2 regions of the Rossellomorea sp. ABR4_012 genome follow, and region 1 is predicted to be linked to the other one. Evidence: riboswitches for the same ligand, from Rfam matches in the RefSeq annotation. Region 1 holds a riboswitch; the other holds the start of a gene.

Region 1 (8,120 bases):
GTCCTCCACACCTTCGGCAGTCACATGTAAGCCAAGGTGCTTTGCCATGGAGATAATACTGTTCACAATGGCTTTATTATCTTCATGGGAAGTGATGCCGCTGACAAAGCTTCGATCAATTTTCAACGTATCGAGCGGATACTTCTTGAGATAACTTAAGGAGGAGTAGCCAGTCCCGAAATCATCCATTGAAATGCTGACTCCGATTTCCTTTAATTCTTTCAGTTTATTGATCATCAGAGTCGGGTCATACATGGCAATACTTTCTGTTATTTCTAAATCAATATAAGTCGGCAAAAGGCCTGATTCCTTAATGATGGCAGCAGCTTTGTGGACGAAATTTTTATCCAGGAGCTGTCTGATTGAAATGTTGATTCCGATTTTCATAGGTGGATACTCCGCATTCTGCCAGCATATATTCTGCTCGCAGGCTGTCCTGAGTACCCATTCCCCTATCCTGATAATCATACCTGTCTCTTCTGCAATCGGAATGAACTCAGCAGGTGAAACATGACCCAGGTTCTTATTGTTCCAGCGGATAAGCGCTTCCATTCCACAAATCTTCCTTGTATGTATATCCATTGATGGCTGGTAATGAAGTTCGAATTCACCTTGCTCCAAAGCCGTACGAAGTTCTTTTTCAATCATCATTTTCCGAAAGAAATCGCGATTCATTTCTTTCGTGAATAGTTGAAACCCATTTTTTTCTCTTTCCTTCACATAGTACATGGCTGTGTCAGCATTTTTCATTAATGTCTTTGCATCACATCCATCTTCAGGATAAGTACTGATTCCTATGCTTGGCGAAATAAAAAATTCCTGCTCTCCTAGACTGAATTCTCTATTAAATTGTTCAAGTAGACTCTTCGCAATATCCGTTACTTCTTCAGGGTGACGATATGGAAATAATAAGGTAAATTCATCCCCTCCAAGCCTGTAAACATTTGCGTTTGCAAGTCCTCTGTCACCAAGGAACTGTTTAAGACGTTTAGAGACTTCAATTAAAAGTAAGTCTCCGACATCATGTCCCAGCGTGTCATTGATATATTTGAATCGATCTAGGTCAATAAGCATCAAAGCAGCTTTACTGTCAGCAGGCTTTAAGATGTTCGTTAAATTTTCATTTAACATCCTCCTGTTGGGAAGTCCGGTCAGTACGTCGTGATTCGCTTGGTGGTTAAGCTCTTTTTCATGCTGTTTATGCTCAGTGATATCGGTTGAGACACCCAGAAGAATAGTGGAATCTTTTGTTTTAATGGGAATCTTTGAACTTTGCAGCCATCTCTCTTTCCCGAAACGATCAATAAAGATCTCTTCAAGTGCAGTAATCTCTTTCTCATCAGCAAGTACTGCTTGATCAATCTGATAAATTTCAAAAGCTCTTTCCTTATTCACATGAACGTCGAAATCGGTTTTCCCTATTATTTCACGCTTCTCCAACCCATATAGTGTGGCAAAAGATTCGTTCACCAGAGTGTATCGGCCGTATTGATCTTTCGCATAAATATAGTTGGGGTTAAGGTCGATTACCTTGCTTAAAAACTCCCTGTTCTGGTCGAGTTGACTGTTCACATCGTTGACCATACGAAGATGCATCTTATTAGATAGAATCAGAATGGAAATAGCGAATATAAGAACCGACACTGCACTGGGAAGCAGCATGGCATAAGGAAGCATGTTCAGTATTCCGATGGCATATCCTAATGCGGTCGAGAGAATAAAATAGAATAAAAACGATTGCAAAGCAGAATGACCAATTCGAGTGCAAATCCTTATACATACGACAATACTGATGATAAATAGAAGGACATTGGCATGAAATACCCATGATAGACTCCCATATACAGGAAAATAAAAAGAAGGGGCATGCGCTGGCTCTATCAATCTATAAGAATGAATCCCTTTATGGCTCCAGCCTATTAAATACACGGCAAAACTGCAGATGTAATAGAAGATGACCACCTTTTTATTCATCAGGTAATTCCATTTACTGTTTTGGAAGTTCGCAAGCTCTTCCTGGTAAATGATAAATGCCACAAAGAATAGAGTAGGAGATAACATGATGGAACCGATCCTAAATAGCCTAAACAGAAAATCAATGGCTTGCTGGGTTAAAACATGATGAGCAAACAACACTGATACATCTATCTGCCATAACGTTGCCAATAGTAAAAATAAAAATAGTGCCTTTGACAGCTTATTTCCCTTGAACATTTTAAGAATTGAAATGCCGATAACCAGAGGGATAAGTGCAACTAATAGTAAAAACAGAAAAAACATAAGATGATCCCCCCTCATTCAAGTAGTTGTTCCTTTTTAATCGGTTTCAGGGTTTCCCAATAACAATACAAGCATTATTCCCGCTGTTACCATGAGTGGTGATGCTCACGGATTCGATTGGCTGAAACCGGGTTTTATAAACAATGGGCAAATCCTCGTATCCCTTCCCTGATGTTTTGATAGTCGGGGGTATAAATCCATACTCAATTGAAAGGAGAGCTGAGATGATTTGCATTGCGCCCATGGCAGCAAATGAGTGACCGGTCATTCCCTTTATTGAGGTCAGAGGCACCATATTCCCGAATAACTCTCTATGAATATACCCTTCAATCCGGTCATTTGTCTGCAGGCCTAAAGACTGACTGTTCACATAAGAAGGGACTTTGTCCCTGATGACCTCCTTGTATAAAGAAAGCATTTCCTGTCCTGATTCATCCGTTTTTAGGATAGGTGTTCCCTCATTCCTTGATAACACACGCTCTATGCTTCCATAGATTTTCTTCCCCTGCTTCATAGCATCCTCTTCACGTTCCAGAACGAGAACCCCTGCCCCTTCCGAAAGGACGAACCCTTGGTGATCGGTCGAAAAAGGGACACCAGTCTTTTCGACCGAGACATTTGAAGCAATGGCTCTTGTTTTGATGAAACCGTTAATACTCCACTGTCCAAGAGGTGCGTCTGTCCCCCCTATGATACAAGCATTCACTTGGCCGGACTCTAATAATAATTTGGCCAAAACCACGGCATCCAAGCTGGCTGTACACCCCGTAGTAATGGTGAAAGCAGGTCCTCTAAGTCCTATATGTGCCGCGATTGCAGATGAAAGGGTATGGTTATCAACAATGGATACCCCGTGAATCGGATACTTTTTCAAGTCAAGGGCCACGGATGCATACTGCTCAATTTCTAGGATCGCCCCCGCAGAAGTCCCCATGATGACAGCCACCTGATAAGGGTCACATGATAGTTGAGCCATTGATACTGCGTCATCGGCAGCAGCCAGGGCCAGCCTGATCGAACGGGGATAACGCTTATAATTTTTTTCATTAATAATCGTAAAATCGTTTTCTATGATTCCCGAAATCACACTAGAGTGCGTAGCATTGTTACTTTTGAGTACAGACTGGGTACAGATCCCATTCTCCAGCACGCTGCGAAAATCATGTTTAGTTAAAGCGCCTGGAGCCTTTATCCCATAGCCGGTAATTACAATTCTGTCCAATAGAATCCATCCTTATGATAGTAGGTCATACCGATAATTTCTTCCGTTACCAATTATTATAAAGGAAATCATTAGACATAATCTATGTTAATTCGACAAAAAACACACTACATAAATATCAGTAGAGCAGAAAATAAAAAAAAGGCCCATTATGAGCCTTTCCATAAACTAATAGTTATTCAGTTTCATTTCATGATACATGATCTTTTGTTGAATTTTCTTTTTGAGACGGCAATCCAGACAACTATCAAATAATGCTTGATGGTAGTGCACTCTTATAGAATGCCACCAAAATTTAAATTGAGACAATACTTTTTTCAACTTCATAATGTTCCTCCTCTGTTTCATAAATCGCAGGAGTCCGTTTTCGGAAGCTGGCTGGCATAGTCATAGACATTAGCCCCTATAGTTTTGCGTCATCATTTTTCAATGATTTTGCCATTATCGTACGAATTATGAATGGTTTTTAAATAGTTTCAATAACATACTATATAACTATAAACTACAGTTATGAATGATTCAATTTTACTACTTTTAGATAGTATCATAAAAATCATAAAAATAAATTGTATATTCTTAAAAGAATATTTCACAGATTAAAGCTATCTTTTACATTCTCACAAAATAATCAATTAAGTATTTTGCCCAAACCCCATTTCCTTTATCATTCGGTAAGTTTTCATTCGTTAGATAATCTTTTATTTCCTTATCGTTATAATCCGGCCATGCCTCCCAATGATTCAAGTAGATATATTTATTTTGTATCGCATAGTCTTCTAAATCTTGTTCTTCATTTGGATAATGACGGGCTCCATGAATAGGGTTAGCAGGTTGAATCATCACTGTGATGTTAGGGTTATGTTCCTTAAAAACTTCTATAATTGTTGAAAGGTTTTTTAAGCGGTTCGATATACTTATTTCTCCATTATCATACAGTAAAAATGGTTCCAATAGCAGAATGTCTGGGGTCTGATCCGCCAAGTCTTTATGTATGTTCTCGTTGATTACCTGATCAGAGGTTTTGTTAGCAATTTCTTTTATTGAAACCTCTACAAGCGACTTTCCATAAATTTCATGCAGCTTACTTTCCAGCTGTTTTGCCCATGCACCTACCTTTTGCGAGGTAGAGGAGGACCCCAAAATCATCAGATAGACGGGTTGATCATTACTGCTAGTTTTTTCTCTGAATTTTTGTTGAAGTTCAGGCGGCAGGTAATTCACTCTATCTAACTTCATTAGTTTATCCCTATCTACTACTTTTTCAACTGAAACTTGCTCATTTTCCCTTTCTTGATCATTCAACCCGGTTGATGCAGCAGAGTCTGTCTGAACCGCCCCTACTCTCTTATCCCAATGTAATTTACCTGCTGTCAATGTGTGTACCGTGATGATAAAAAGACAGATTAACAATACATTCTTCATTCTCATCCCCCATCCGTATAACCTATACAGACATGATACAGTAGATATATTACATTATTTGTAAATATATGTAGGATACGGTTCTAAAAGTTACGACAATATATTAGTTTCTTTACACAAAAGGGGTGACTTAAAGAATTTTCACTCTATGTCACCCCTTCAAAATATTTAACTACTAAGTCACAATGCTTTTTATAAAAATGCCTTAACAATCTTTACCCAGCCAAAAAAAGAAAGCCACAACGGAATACTTATAAGAGTGCCCCAATACAAACCGGAACTGAAATCGTTTTCATTTCTCACAACTCTAGCACCCCATTCTACTTAATTTGTTACCTGAAGAACGTATATGTCCAATTATAAACCGTTTATTATAAGAAAATTGTCATTTTCATGGTGGAATTTATAAGAACATTTAGCTTAATACGTCGAATTGTTACTTTTTTATTCCCTTTTCTTTTTTCTCCAAAACCTTTTTACGAGATATATAGAAGTCATTTAACTTGAGCTTAACAGAATAATTCTTATGGGGGTACGAGCCTTAAGTATGAGAGATAACCTTAAAATTTCCACAATTAATAGATTATGGTTCTTATATTATCTCCATTCAACTATTGCATTAAAGTAAGATTACAAACGAGAACTCACTAAATTTTTCATATAAGATGTAGGAGGAATTCAGTTTACTACACCAAGGATGTGACAAAAATGACTAAAAAACGCAGCCATATAGCTGAAATTCATATATTAAGAGCAATTGCTTGTCTATTAGTGGTCTTTGTTCATGTCTCGGCTACTTATTATTATCAACAGGGGCAGCAGTTCAATGATTTCACTTATTTCATCAATCAGATAAGCCGCTTCGGAACCCCTATTTTTGCACTTATCAGTGGGTTTCTATTATTTTATCAAGTTCGCTTCAGAGGTTTTGATATTAAGAGGTTTTCCACTAGCAGATTTACCAAAATCGGATTCCCTTTTTTATTTTGGAGTATATTTTATTTAGGTTTTATGTATGCAGTTGAAGGTGTAAATCCCTTTGACGTCGGTGAAAAACGCTTTCTAATGAACTTCTTATCCGGGAATTCCTTTTACCATTTATACTTTATGTCGATAGTCTTTCAATTTTATCTGCTATTCCCACTCTTGCAATTAATCCGTTCTAAAAAGAACTGGATTATTTTGTTAGCGTGTTCTATCCTTATTAACTTATATTTTTTAAAACTTTTCACACCAGGGCAATTTGATGGAATCATTGGAGAAATCCTTGGACAGCGAGCTTTTCTGCCACATTGGATGTTCTTCTTTATCTTTGGAGGGTTCCTTGCATATTATTGGGAGCCGCTAGCATCGTTCTCAAGAAAATATAAAGGCTTATTAGGAATAGCTGTCATTCTGATCACGCTGGCAGCTGTATGGGAATATAAGACAGTGGGGGCAATAGCATCCAATAGAGCAACCAATATGATCAACATTCCAATCATCACCTTATTTATCATTGGGATTGGGGAAACTGTGACAAAAATCAATTGGCTGAATAATACCCTCACTAAAATAGGTACCTTATCAATGGCCATTTATTTAGCCCACCCATTCGTGATTTATTGCTTCCAGGAGATAGCCCCTGCATCCATATGGAAAACGGCACTTTTCCCTATCGTGTATGCAGTTATCCTTCTAGCGACAATCGGAGTGGTCAAAATCATTCAGTTATTCCCTTTAAATCAATATATTCTTACAGTTCCTAAATTAAAAACTGCCGAAAAGAAAGAAACGGCAAACCGCAGAGAATATAGTATGGGGCAGTAATAACAAACAGGCCCGTCCCTCGTCGCTTTAAAGCGACGAGGGACGGGCCTTGAACTTACTGGACGAGGAAACTATTCTCTAGCCCCGCTTCCACCAGTCCCAACGACCGAACCAGTCCCAGAACTTATCCCAAAATTCACCTTCCCACTTATCTTTCTGATCGACTTTAATTACCACTGTCGTCAATGGATCGATTGTCAAAGTGTCTTTCTTCAGGTTAAAGCCTGATTCTTTTCTGACCTGCTTTACTCCCGCTTCGTCGCTGTCCACCAACACTTTTGCCTTTTTGAAGTCATAGTCTCCCACGGACAAAGTTCGTGCTTGGTTATCGGCGTTGACGAAAACGTAATATGTGCCAGTGTCATCTGTAGACACGTTTTTGTAAGCGAGCATCAAATCGTTATCCTTGATTTCACGGATATCAAGAAGGGTCACATTTTGATCGACCAACTCTTTTTCTCCCAAACGGAATGCGTTCGTCGATTTACGCAGTTCGATCAAGCCTTCTGTATACTCTCTTGTCACTGAGTTGACTCTGTATTTTTTCTGGTTCGTTGCTTTCTCCCAATCAAATTTGTTAATCGCATCTGAAGAATCATAGGAATCATGGATGAAGTAACCGAATGGATTTCCTTCTTCATCCTTTAACTCATGATATTTCTGCTCAGGAACCCCTTCACCCATCCACTGTTTCGTGCGGCCATATTCTTGGCCTGCGTGGATGAATGCAGTTCCCTGTGACGTTAAGATCATTGAGTTCCCAAGTCGGATACGTTTGTGAATCTCAAGGTTGTTCTCCGGAATAGACGGATCCTTTTTAATAGACTGAGCAATGACATCATAAAGCGGCAGGTTATCATGCGCTGCGATGTATTGCACCATATCGCCAGGATCGTCATCGGCTGTGTTGCCCGGCTGGCCTTTGATGTTGTTAAAAATCGTGTTGATATCCCTTGCACCGCCTGTGATGAAGCGCGGTTCCCCTTCCGAACCAAAGCCTGACTTCAATTCGTTACGGATTTCATCCGAGAATACGCCGACATCATCGGTTTTGTCCATCCAGTCCTGGTCTGCGCCCATTCCTTTAAGTTCTGGGTCAGCCAGATGACCGGCAAACGTTCTCCAGCCTTCCCCGATGAATAAAGCGTCAGGGTTTACAGATGCCGCTGCATCATATGCGTTTTGCACTGCAGGATACGTCGCGTCACCCATCATGTCGAAACGCATACCGTCGATCTTGTATTCTTCAAACCAGTATTTCACTGAATCCACCATCAGCTTTTCAGCCATCTTATGGTTGGTTGCCAGATTGTTTCCGAAGCCTCCGAGGAAGTTTCCTTTTTCATCCTGGAACGCATAGTAATTTGGAACAATGTCATTCAGTGTG
Region 2 (8,120 bases), 210 kb from region 1:
CCGACAAGGATTTTATCAAGGTTGAGTCCGGAACCTTTATACCATCTTGAAAGTGTGACGATATCGGAATTTGTGCCGTCCATGATCATGAAGATGACATTTTTCTTGGGAGGGGTGGCGGCAAATCCGCAGGTGGAAGGGAAAGAGAATGCAAGCAGGGACAGAAGGATGATGACAATGAGTGCAGATTTGAAGGTTTTCATGGAATCGTCTCCTTTAAATGAGTGTCAGATACACTTAGTATCAACACTCATAAAGAGACTATGTATAAAAGAGACCCGCTCCAAATCAGGGCGGGTCTCCTCGAAACATTATTTTCTTTCTAATATTCCTAACAACAGATTTTCCAAAACAGTCGGCCGGTCCATTTTCTTCAAATCTCTCAACTTGATTTTATCCCAATCGAGAGCGGTAATGAATGAAGCGCCATTTCTCAAAGCAGGGATTTCATCAGGGTTTACGATGAAATATTCGCCGGCTTTTACGCCGGATTTGATTTGCACCTTGCCGTCTACCTGCAGTCCGGTTTCAACGGTTTTCTTTTTCACTACACCTTTATCCGTCAGCACCCAGACATGTTTTTTTGAGCCTGATTTTTCAACAGCCGTCACCGGTACGACCAGAGTGTTCTTTACTTCATCGGTGATCACTGACACTAGTACATGGTGGCCAGGCAGCAGTTTGTTGTCTTCGTCCTCAAGCTGAATTTTTATCGGATACATGCTGTCCGTTTCTATGTGAGGATCTCTTTTAGGAAGGGAAGAGACATCAGTAACAATCCCTTTTTGAGTTTTCTTCTCTACTTCGGACTGTACTTTTGCGTTCATGTTTTCTTCAACGTCCATGATTTCTTTTTCCGTTAAGTCAGTCGTAATCACCGTAGCTTCAGAAGCGATTGTGATCAATGGATTCTGGACAGAGTGGGAAAGGTTTTTGACGATACCATCCCCGCTGCTTTCGACTGTCAGTGTCGTTTCATATGATTGAAGGTCTGAAATTTGACGCTCTAGGCTGTCGATTTGATTTTCCAGTCGGTCAATTTCAAGTTCCCGAGAGGCGATTTCCTTCTTAATGTCATATTCTGTTTCAAGGGCACTTGCTTCGAGCGGCATCTCCTCTTCATCATAAGAAGAAGGGAGTGAGTTCTCGAGCCGTTCCAAATCCGAGATATTGTCTTCGATGCTGTCGATTTCATCTTCGAGCTGGTCGACTTCTGATTCGAGGACGTCTTTCTGCCCTGTAAAATCAGTGACTTCGTACTCATATAGAGGCGTTCCTGATTTCACTTCGTCGCCTTCTTTAACGAGGAACTTCTTGAAGGAGCCGAATTCATCGTTGAAATAAAGGTAGGTTTCTTCTGCAGATGTGGCGACACCGGATTTAGAGAGCTCTTTTTGTAAGTCGTCTTTATCGAATGCGTCCCACTCTTCAATCCGGACTTCCCGGTCGACTTTGCTCTTTGCTTTTTCAATTAGATAAGCATTCGTCCCTACAAATAGGAGAGACAAAGAGAGACCGGTGTATAATAGTTTTCGTTTATTCATAAATGATCCCAGCCTTTAGACGTTAAATTAATGTTGAAAAATCGATATAGGCTAAAAATGCAGTGATGGCCCAGAAGAATAGATTCGTTAGTAAGATGACTGTCCAAATCAGCCAGTTTTTTTGTTCGGTAAGACGTTTAAGCCCTTTGTATTGGATGTAGAAAATCCAGATTTTAAATAAGGAAAAGCTGCCTAAGAAATAAATGACCCAAGGTTTCGCTGTTATGTACTGGGCGATGACTCCGAGTGATAGTGGAGACGAAAACCAATCCAGTGAGAAGAATAGAGATAATGGGATGTAGGTCAATCTCTCAAGTAATAAGATAAGCAGTACTAATCCTTGAACAATGACGAGTTTTCGGTATTCACCTTTCTCGGAAATCGTCCAGAAAATGATACTTGGAATAAATATAATAATGATGGAATAGAATATCCCGTTAAGGATCCTTCCTGCGAAAAACAGGAACTTCTCTAATTCAAGTAAAGCAGGGGTAAGTTTGTTCAACTCTTTTGAAAGTGGATCCATTCCTATACCGAAAGAGGAAATCAAACCAAAAGTTAAGGCGGATAACAGAATCATACGAAATATGTTCTTTAGGTACCCCTTTGGATTTTCCGTGGTTGACAGGTCATAGAAAAAGAAAGAAGGGCTTTTTAGTCCCTTAAATATATTTATTTCTTTTAGCATAGCGGTTTCCTCCAAGTAGTATAGGCTGCATCTAATATTCTATCGAAAAAACGAGAACTTTTCCATATATTGTAGAATAATAGAAGAAACCAATAAAAAAAAGCGTCAAAAGACGCCTTTTTTAGAAACCATATGTGAGAAGTGTGGTTCCTGCTATTACGATACCAGTTACGGTGAAAATTCCTATGTACATCATAATTTTTCTTTTTTTCTTTTTAATCATTATCTCTTCTGGTGTTAAAAACGACAAATTTATCACTCCTTGGTTTTGGTAGCTGGCTGGCGTTGGATAGCCCCTATAGCTTTGCGTCATCACCTTTCGATGATTTTGCCTTTAGTCAGAACCTTACAATATAGTGTATCATTTTCCCTCCTCTATATCGGAATAAACATAAAAGATAAAAATAGGAAAAAAGTCATTATTCTTAAAAGTATTCCTTTTGTTATGTGTATAAATCTGGTAATATATCTATTAATTGATGTTTGAACTTTCGACAACTAGTGTAATAAAGTAGTAGAAACTGTTTTTAATTGTAGGAGGTTGTCTTTTTGAGCAAGAAAGTCAGCAAAGAGCAGCATGTTCTCTCTGTCATGCAAAAAGCATTCGACAAAGGACAGCAGGGAAACATGGATGCAAATAAAATGTTAAATTGGCTAAAACAAGAACTTCAAAGTGAATATACATTACAAAATGAAAAAGCACTCTAAAACAAATTGTTTTAGAGTGCTTTTTCACGTTAAAGTAACGAGGGACGGGCCTTTAGCGAGCTAAAGGCCCGTCCCTACAATTCATCACCAATCCTGAGCGTAGTTGTAGAGGGAGCTTGCCTGGCTGGCGAATTTTTCTTTTCGCTTTTCTGTTTGATAGGTGAGAGAAGCTAATGTGCGCTTTAATTTAGGGTGATCATTCAGCATTTGGATGATTGCAGCTGTTTCCTCATCTTCGAATGATTCCCTCAAGACCATGGGGTCAGGGGTGTACCCATCTGCTTTTTCTCCATAAATGATCCGGTTCATTTCTTCCGTAGGGATTTTATACACTTCTTTAAATCTGCGCAGCATCTTTGAAGGTATTTCCCTCTTGCCGCGTTCATAATTCGACAGACTGCTTGATCCGATGTTCAGCCGCTCTGCAGCTTCTCCCTGAGACAAATCGAGTACTTCTTTTCGGTACCGCTGTAATTCTTCGTGTAATTCCAATTCCATACGTTTCACCGACTATCCCTTTTTCCTTCAAGATAATCTTTTTAACTTCGGTATCTGGATTATTCGACGAATTGAAAAGTTAATGTACTTTTCAATTTGTTGTTAAAAAAATTAACTGTACCAAATTCCGTTAATCAGTAGTATGATAAAAAAGTAAAATATTGTCATTTGTTGTTGTAAAAGGAGGAAGGGTGGAGAAAAGAATGAAAGAGCAGAGACAAGGAAGTACGAGAAACAGTGATGGAAATGCAGCAACAATTGATAGGAAAGAAAAGAGTTGGAACCGAAATGACTTTGCTTCCAGCAAGATAAGTTTTCACGTAACGAAGAAAAAGAAAAGTTACTTCCGGGCAGGGGACTACGGAAAAAAACGGGTGCACTTCTTTTCCAACAAAAAAGAAAACGACAAAAATTTTTACGAACTATATACTATCGACCCTCATCATGAACCCACCCATACTAATAAACTTACCTGTTTCATTCAAGAAAACGAGCGGATTGTATACACAGGGAAGAAAGAGAAAAGGTAGAATCATATTTAAAGGCCCGTCCCTCACTGCTTTAACGCAGTGCAGGGTGGATCTTTGAAATTGTATGCATCCAGGCAGGTTTTTGATGATTGTTGTCGAATAGATAACTGTAAGAAGATTTTTGAAAAATTCACAAATTCACGATAGGAGTGATTCAATGCCAAGACGGGCCCGAGAATGGACACCGGGAACCTACCATGTATACTGCCGGGGAAACCGGAAGCAGGACATTTTTATTCAGGACGATGACCGGAGCAAGTATTTATCATATCTCCTCGACACGAAAGAGAAGTATCCCTTTAAGCTCCATGCATATTGCCTCATGTCGAACCATCTCCACTTATTGCTAGAAAGCGATCAAGTTCCTCTTAACAAGATTCTTCATATTCAGCATACCCGTTACGCGATATATTTTAATAATCAACATAATCTTGTCGGCCATGTATTCAATGAGAGATTTGGGTCTACCTGCGTTGATACACCTTCCTACTTTATCGGCCTCAGCAAGTACATTCATCTAAACCCCACAGAAGCTGGACTTACGACCTCTGCTGAAACCTATCCATGGAGCAGCTATTCTTCTTACACTAAAGGAATTGATAATCCACTGATCGACAAAACCCGTACACTCGAATATTTTTCTAATCAAGATCCAAGTCTATATAAAGAGTATTTGGATAGAAAAGAAGAGCTTATCCTTCTTAAAAAGTCGCTTACCAAAAAAATATAAAAATTTGTAAACTTTTTACAGGAAAATGGAAATCGGTGTCGAATTGTAGTTATAGGAAAATATTCCTAGTTATTAATATTGAAAATTCAAGCTCAAAAAGGAGGAAGTAATGCACAAAGAATTCATCCTGGTTTTCGAGAATCTCCACGTATCAAGAAAAATAGTGACTACACCTAAAAAACACCTCGTTTTATTCCAAGGCCAGCAATACAAAAAGAGGCTGGTGGTGGTAAGTCGGCCGCCGGGTTTCTCTCACGCTTTGGAAGGAATCATGTATTCTGATAAAATCCTTGAAACGGTGGGCTTCAGCACGTTGTTTGCGATACCAATCGATTCAAAGCATTCCATTCCGTTTAAATTTGTGCGTGTAGATGACCGGGAACGTAAACCCCTGGACTGTAAAATCGTGCTTGAAAACCAAAATGGAGAAGACAAGTTGAACATTCGCGCCCGCTTTCCACGGGAAGATACTTTGTTGAATGAAGATAGACTTGATATCCTTTCCTATCTCAGTCATAAATGCGACGGCGGGAGTATTACATACTTTCTGAAGAATCCTGACGTATATAAAGGAAAAGGCAACAAACAGGAAGATTAATAAAGGCCACCAGGCGAACCTGAATTCTAGGGACGTCTATTTCTAATGAAGAGGACTCCGAGTCTCCCTAAACCCTTTACCACGCTACCAAACTACCTCTCTAAGTTTCTAAAATCAAGACATTTTCCGTTGACCTATCAGATGGTACACCATACAATATAAGTAGTTATTAGTATTTTTAGAATTTTCTAGTTAAGGTGCGAATGCCACTTGGAAAAAATGGATCATACCAAAATTGGAAAGAATGCCATGCTGCTTCTGCTTCTGGATCAGGAAGAGGAAGAATGGAACAGGCATTTTAATGAATTGAACTGGAGCTATTGCACAGGCAAGATTGGCTCCATGGACAGTCAAAAGATTGTCGCTGCCATTGAAACGGCAGCAAAAAGAAATGATCTTGTACGAGAAGATCTTTATCGTGAAATGCATGCGCTGTATCACGCGACTATGGAAGCCCTTACCGGGGTAACCAGGGGACATACCCAGATCGGGGAAGTCCTTCGAACGGTCGGCCTTCGCTTCTCTATCGTCAGGGGGACCCCTTATGAAAATGAAGAAGAAGGCGAATGGATTGCAGTCGCACTGTATGGAACGATTGGCGCGCCCATTAAAGGATTGGAACACGAAACAATCGGTTTAGGCATCAATCATATTTAATAGATAAATAAGAAAAGAGCCTATAGAAACCAGTCAAAAGGAGGCTCGACCCAAGGCAGAACTCTGTCTTCGGGTCGAGCCTCCTTTTCTTGTTAGTTGGAAGTTGAAGGCCTATATTGAAGGCCCGTCCCAGACCACGTTAAAGCGGTGAATGGCTAAAAGCCCGTCCCAATGTGCTTTAAAGTGTGAAAGTGAAAATTAATTTGTTGAGGTGATATAGATGGTTGTGTTGACAGGGTGTTCGTTGAGTTTGGAGGATGCGAGAAGGATCATTTATGAGGGGGAGGAGGTTGTTATATCCCCGGAGAGTATGGCACGTGTGAAGAAGAGCAGGGAAGCGGTTGAGAAGATCGTGAAGGAGAAGCGCGTGGTTTATGGGATTACTACGGGCTTCGGGAAGTTCAGTGACGTGCTGATCGATTCAGATGATGTGGAAGAGCTGCAGCTCAACCTCATCCATTCACATGCATGCGGGGTGGGAGACCCGTTCCCGGAATCGGTATCGAGGGCGATGCTCCTCCTAAGAGCGAATGCACTCTTGAAAGGCTACTCCGGCGTAAGACCAGTCATCGTTGAAAGACTAGTAGAGTTCCTGAACAAAGAAATCCATCCGGTGATACCGCAGCAAGGTTCGCTCGGTGCAAGTGGCGACCTCGCACCACTTTCTCATCTGGCACTGGCTCTTATGGGTGAAGGAGAAGTTCATTACCAAGGGAAGGTCCATCAAACACTGCCGGTACTGTCTAAAGAAAACATCTTCCCGATCCAGCTCCAGGCAAAAGAGGGTCTGGCACTGATCAACGGTACACAGGCCATGACGGCAATGGGAGTCATCGGATACTTGGAAGCAGAGGAACTAGCGTATCAAAGCGAAATGATCGCCAGTCTGACCTTGGAAGGCCTGCAAGGAATCATGGATGCTTTTGACGAGGACATTCATTTAGTAAGAGGCTATCCGCAGCAGGTCGCAACGGCTAAACGAATCAGGGAATACTTGCAAGATAGTAAACTGACAACGAAGCAGGGAGACATAAGAGTCCAAGATGCATACTCCCTAAGGTGCATCCCGCAAGTTCACGGCGCATCCTGGCAGACACTCGATTATGTAAAAGAAAAGCTCGAGATCGAAATGAACGCAGCAACCGACAACCCGCTGATCTTCGAAAACGGGGAAAAGGTCATCTCCGGCGGTAACTTCCATGGACAGCCGATCGCCTTCGCGATGGACTTCATGAAAATTGCCGTGGCGGAACTGGCCAACATCTCGGAACGCAGAATCGAACGACTCGTCAATCCGCAGCTGAACGATCTCCCTGCATTCCTGAGCCCGCAGCCGGGTCTACAATCAGGTGCGATGATCATGCAATACTGCGCGGCATCACTTGTATCGGAAAACAAAACACTGGCCCATCCGGCAAGCGTCGATTCGATTCCATCGTCAGCGAACCAGGAGGACCACGTGAGTATGGGAACAATCGGATCCCGGCATGCGTATCAAATTTTACAAAACACAAGAAGAGTCCTTGCGGTCGAATTGATCTGCAACCTGCAGGCAGTCGAGCATCGCGGTACGGATCTACTCGCAAGCACGACACGAAGATTTTATGAAGAAGCGAGAAAAATAGTTCCTTCCATCACAAAGGATCGGATCTTCTCGAAAGACATAGAAAAAGCAGCAAGCTGGCTGAAACAATTCCAACTAAAATCCATCACTAAAACAAAGGAGGAAACGACAAATGGTTAATGCAAACAAACGAATCGTGAATGTGAAAAAAGGAACGGAAATCGAGTGTAAGGGATGGGAGCAGGAAGCGGTCCTACGCATGCTGTACAACAACCTCGATCCGGAAGTAGCTGAAATCCCGGAAGAGCTTGTCGTCTACGGCGGAATCGGGAAAGCGGCACGTAACTGGGAGTCGTTCGATGCCATTGTCAACACACTAAGAAACCTTGAAAACGACGAAACGATGCTCGTCCAATCCGGTAAGCCGGTAGGTGTCTTCAAAACGCATAAAGCGGCTCCAAGAGTCCTTCTTTCCAACTCTGTACTTGTACCGAAGTGGGCAAACTGGGAGCACTTCCATGAGCTTGATCAAAAAGGTCTCATGATGTATGGCCAGATGACTGCAGGAAGCTGGATTTACATTGGGACACAGGGAATCCTGCA

Evidence for each region. Region 1 has a riboswitch for cyclic di-GMP ahead of ACXAFV_RS04090 (beta-ketoacyl synthase N-terminal-like domain-containing protein). Riboswitches for the same ligand answer to the same signal wherever they lie in the genome.
Region 2: another riboswitch for cyclic di-GMP. It lies ahead of ACXAFV_RS03145 (hypothetical protein); the one in region 1 lies ahead of ACXAFV_RS04090 (beta-ketoacyl synthase N-terminal-like domain-containing protein).

Annotation. Positions count from the first base shown of each region.
Region 1 is NZ_JBSWVK010000001.1:821,210-829,329, reverse strand. Features, by position in the region: gene ACXAFV_RS04095 (putative bifunctional diguanylate cyclase/phosphodiesterase) at 1-2,280, opposite strand, end outside; gene ACXAFV_RS04090 (beta-ketoacyl synthase N-terminal-like domain-containing protein) at 2,327-3,502, opposite strand; cyclic di-GMP riboswitch class I at 3,869-3,952, opposite strand; gene ACXAFV_RS04085 (SGNH/GDSL hydrolase family protein) at 4,112-4,924, opposite strand; gene ACXAFV_RS04080 (acyltransferase) at 5,633-6,733, shown strand; gene ACXAFV_RS04075 (pullulanase) at 6,812-8,120, opposite strand, start outside.
Region 2 is NZ_JBSWVK010000001.1:608,957-617,076, forward strand. Features, by position in the region: gene ACXAFV_RS03135 (alkaline phosphatase) at 1-203, opposite strand, end outside; gene ACXAFV_RS03140 (efflux RND transporter periplasmic adaptor subunit) at 312-1,544, opposite strand; gene ACXAFV_RS03145 (hypothetical protein) at 1,567-2,232, opposite strand; cyclic di-GMP riboswitch class I at 2,500-2,575, opposite strand; gene ACXAFV_RS03150 (YwzD family small protein) at 2,782-2,940, shown strand; gene ACXAFV_RS03155 (helix-turn-helix domain-containing protein) at 3,025-3,438, opposite strand; gene ACXAFV_RS03160 (hypothetical protein) at 3,642-3,968, shown strand; gene ACXAFV_RS03165 (transposase) at 4,126-4,698, shown strand; gene ACXAFV_RS03170 (hypothetical protein) at 4,808-5,296, shown strand; gene hutP (hut operon transcriptional regulator HutP) at 5,507-5,953, shown strand; gene hutH (histidine ammonia-lyase) at 6,174-7,697, shown strand; gene hutU (urocanate hydratase) at 7,690-8,120, shown strand, end outside.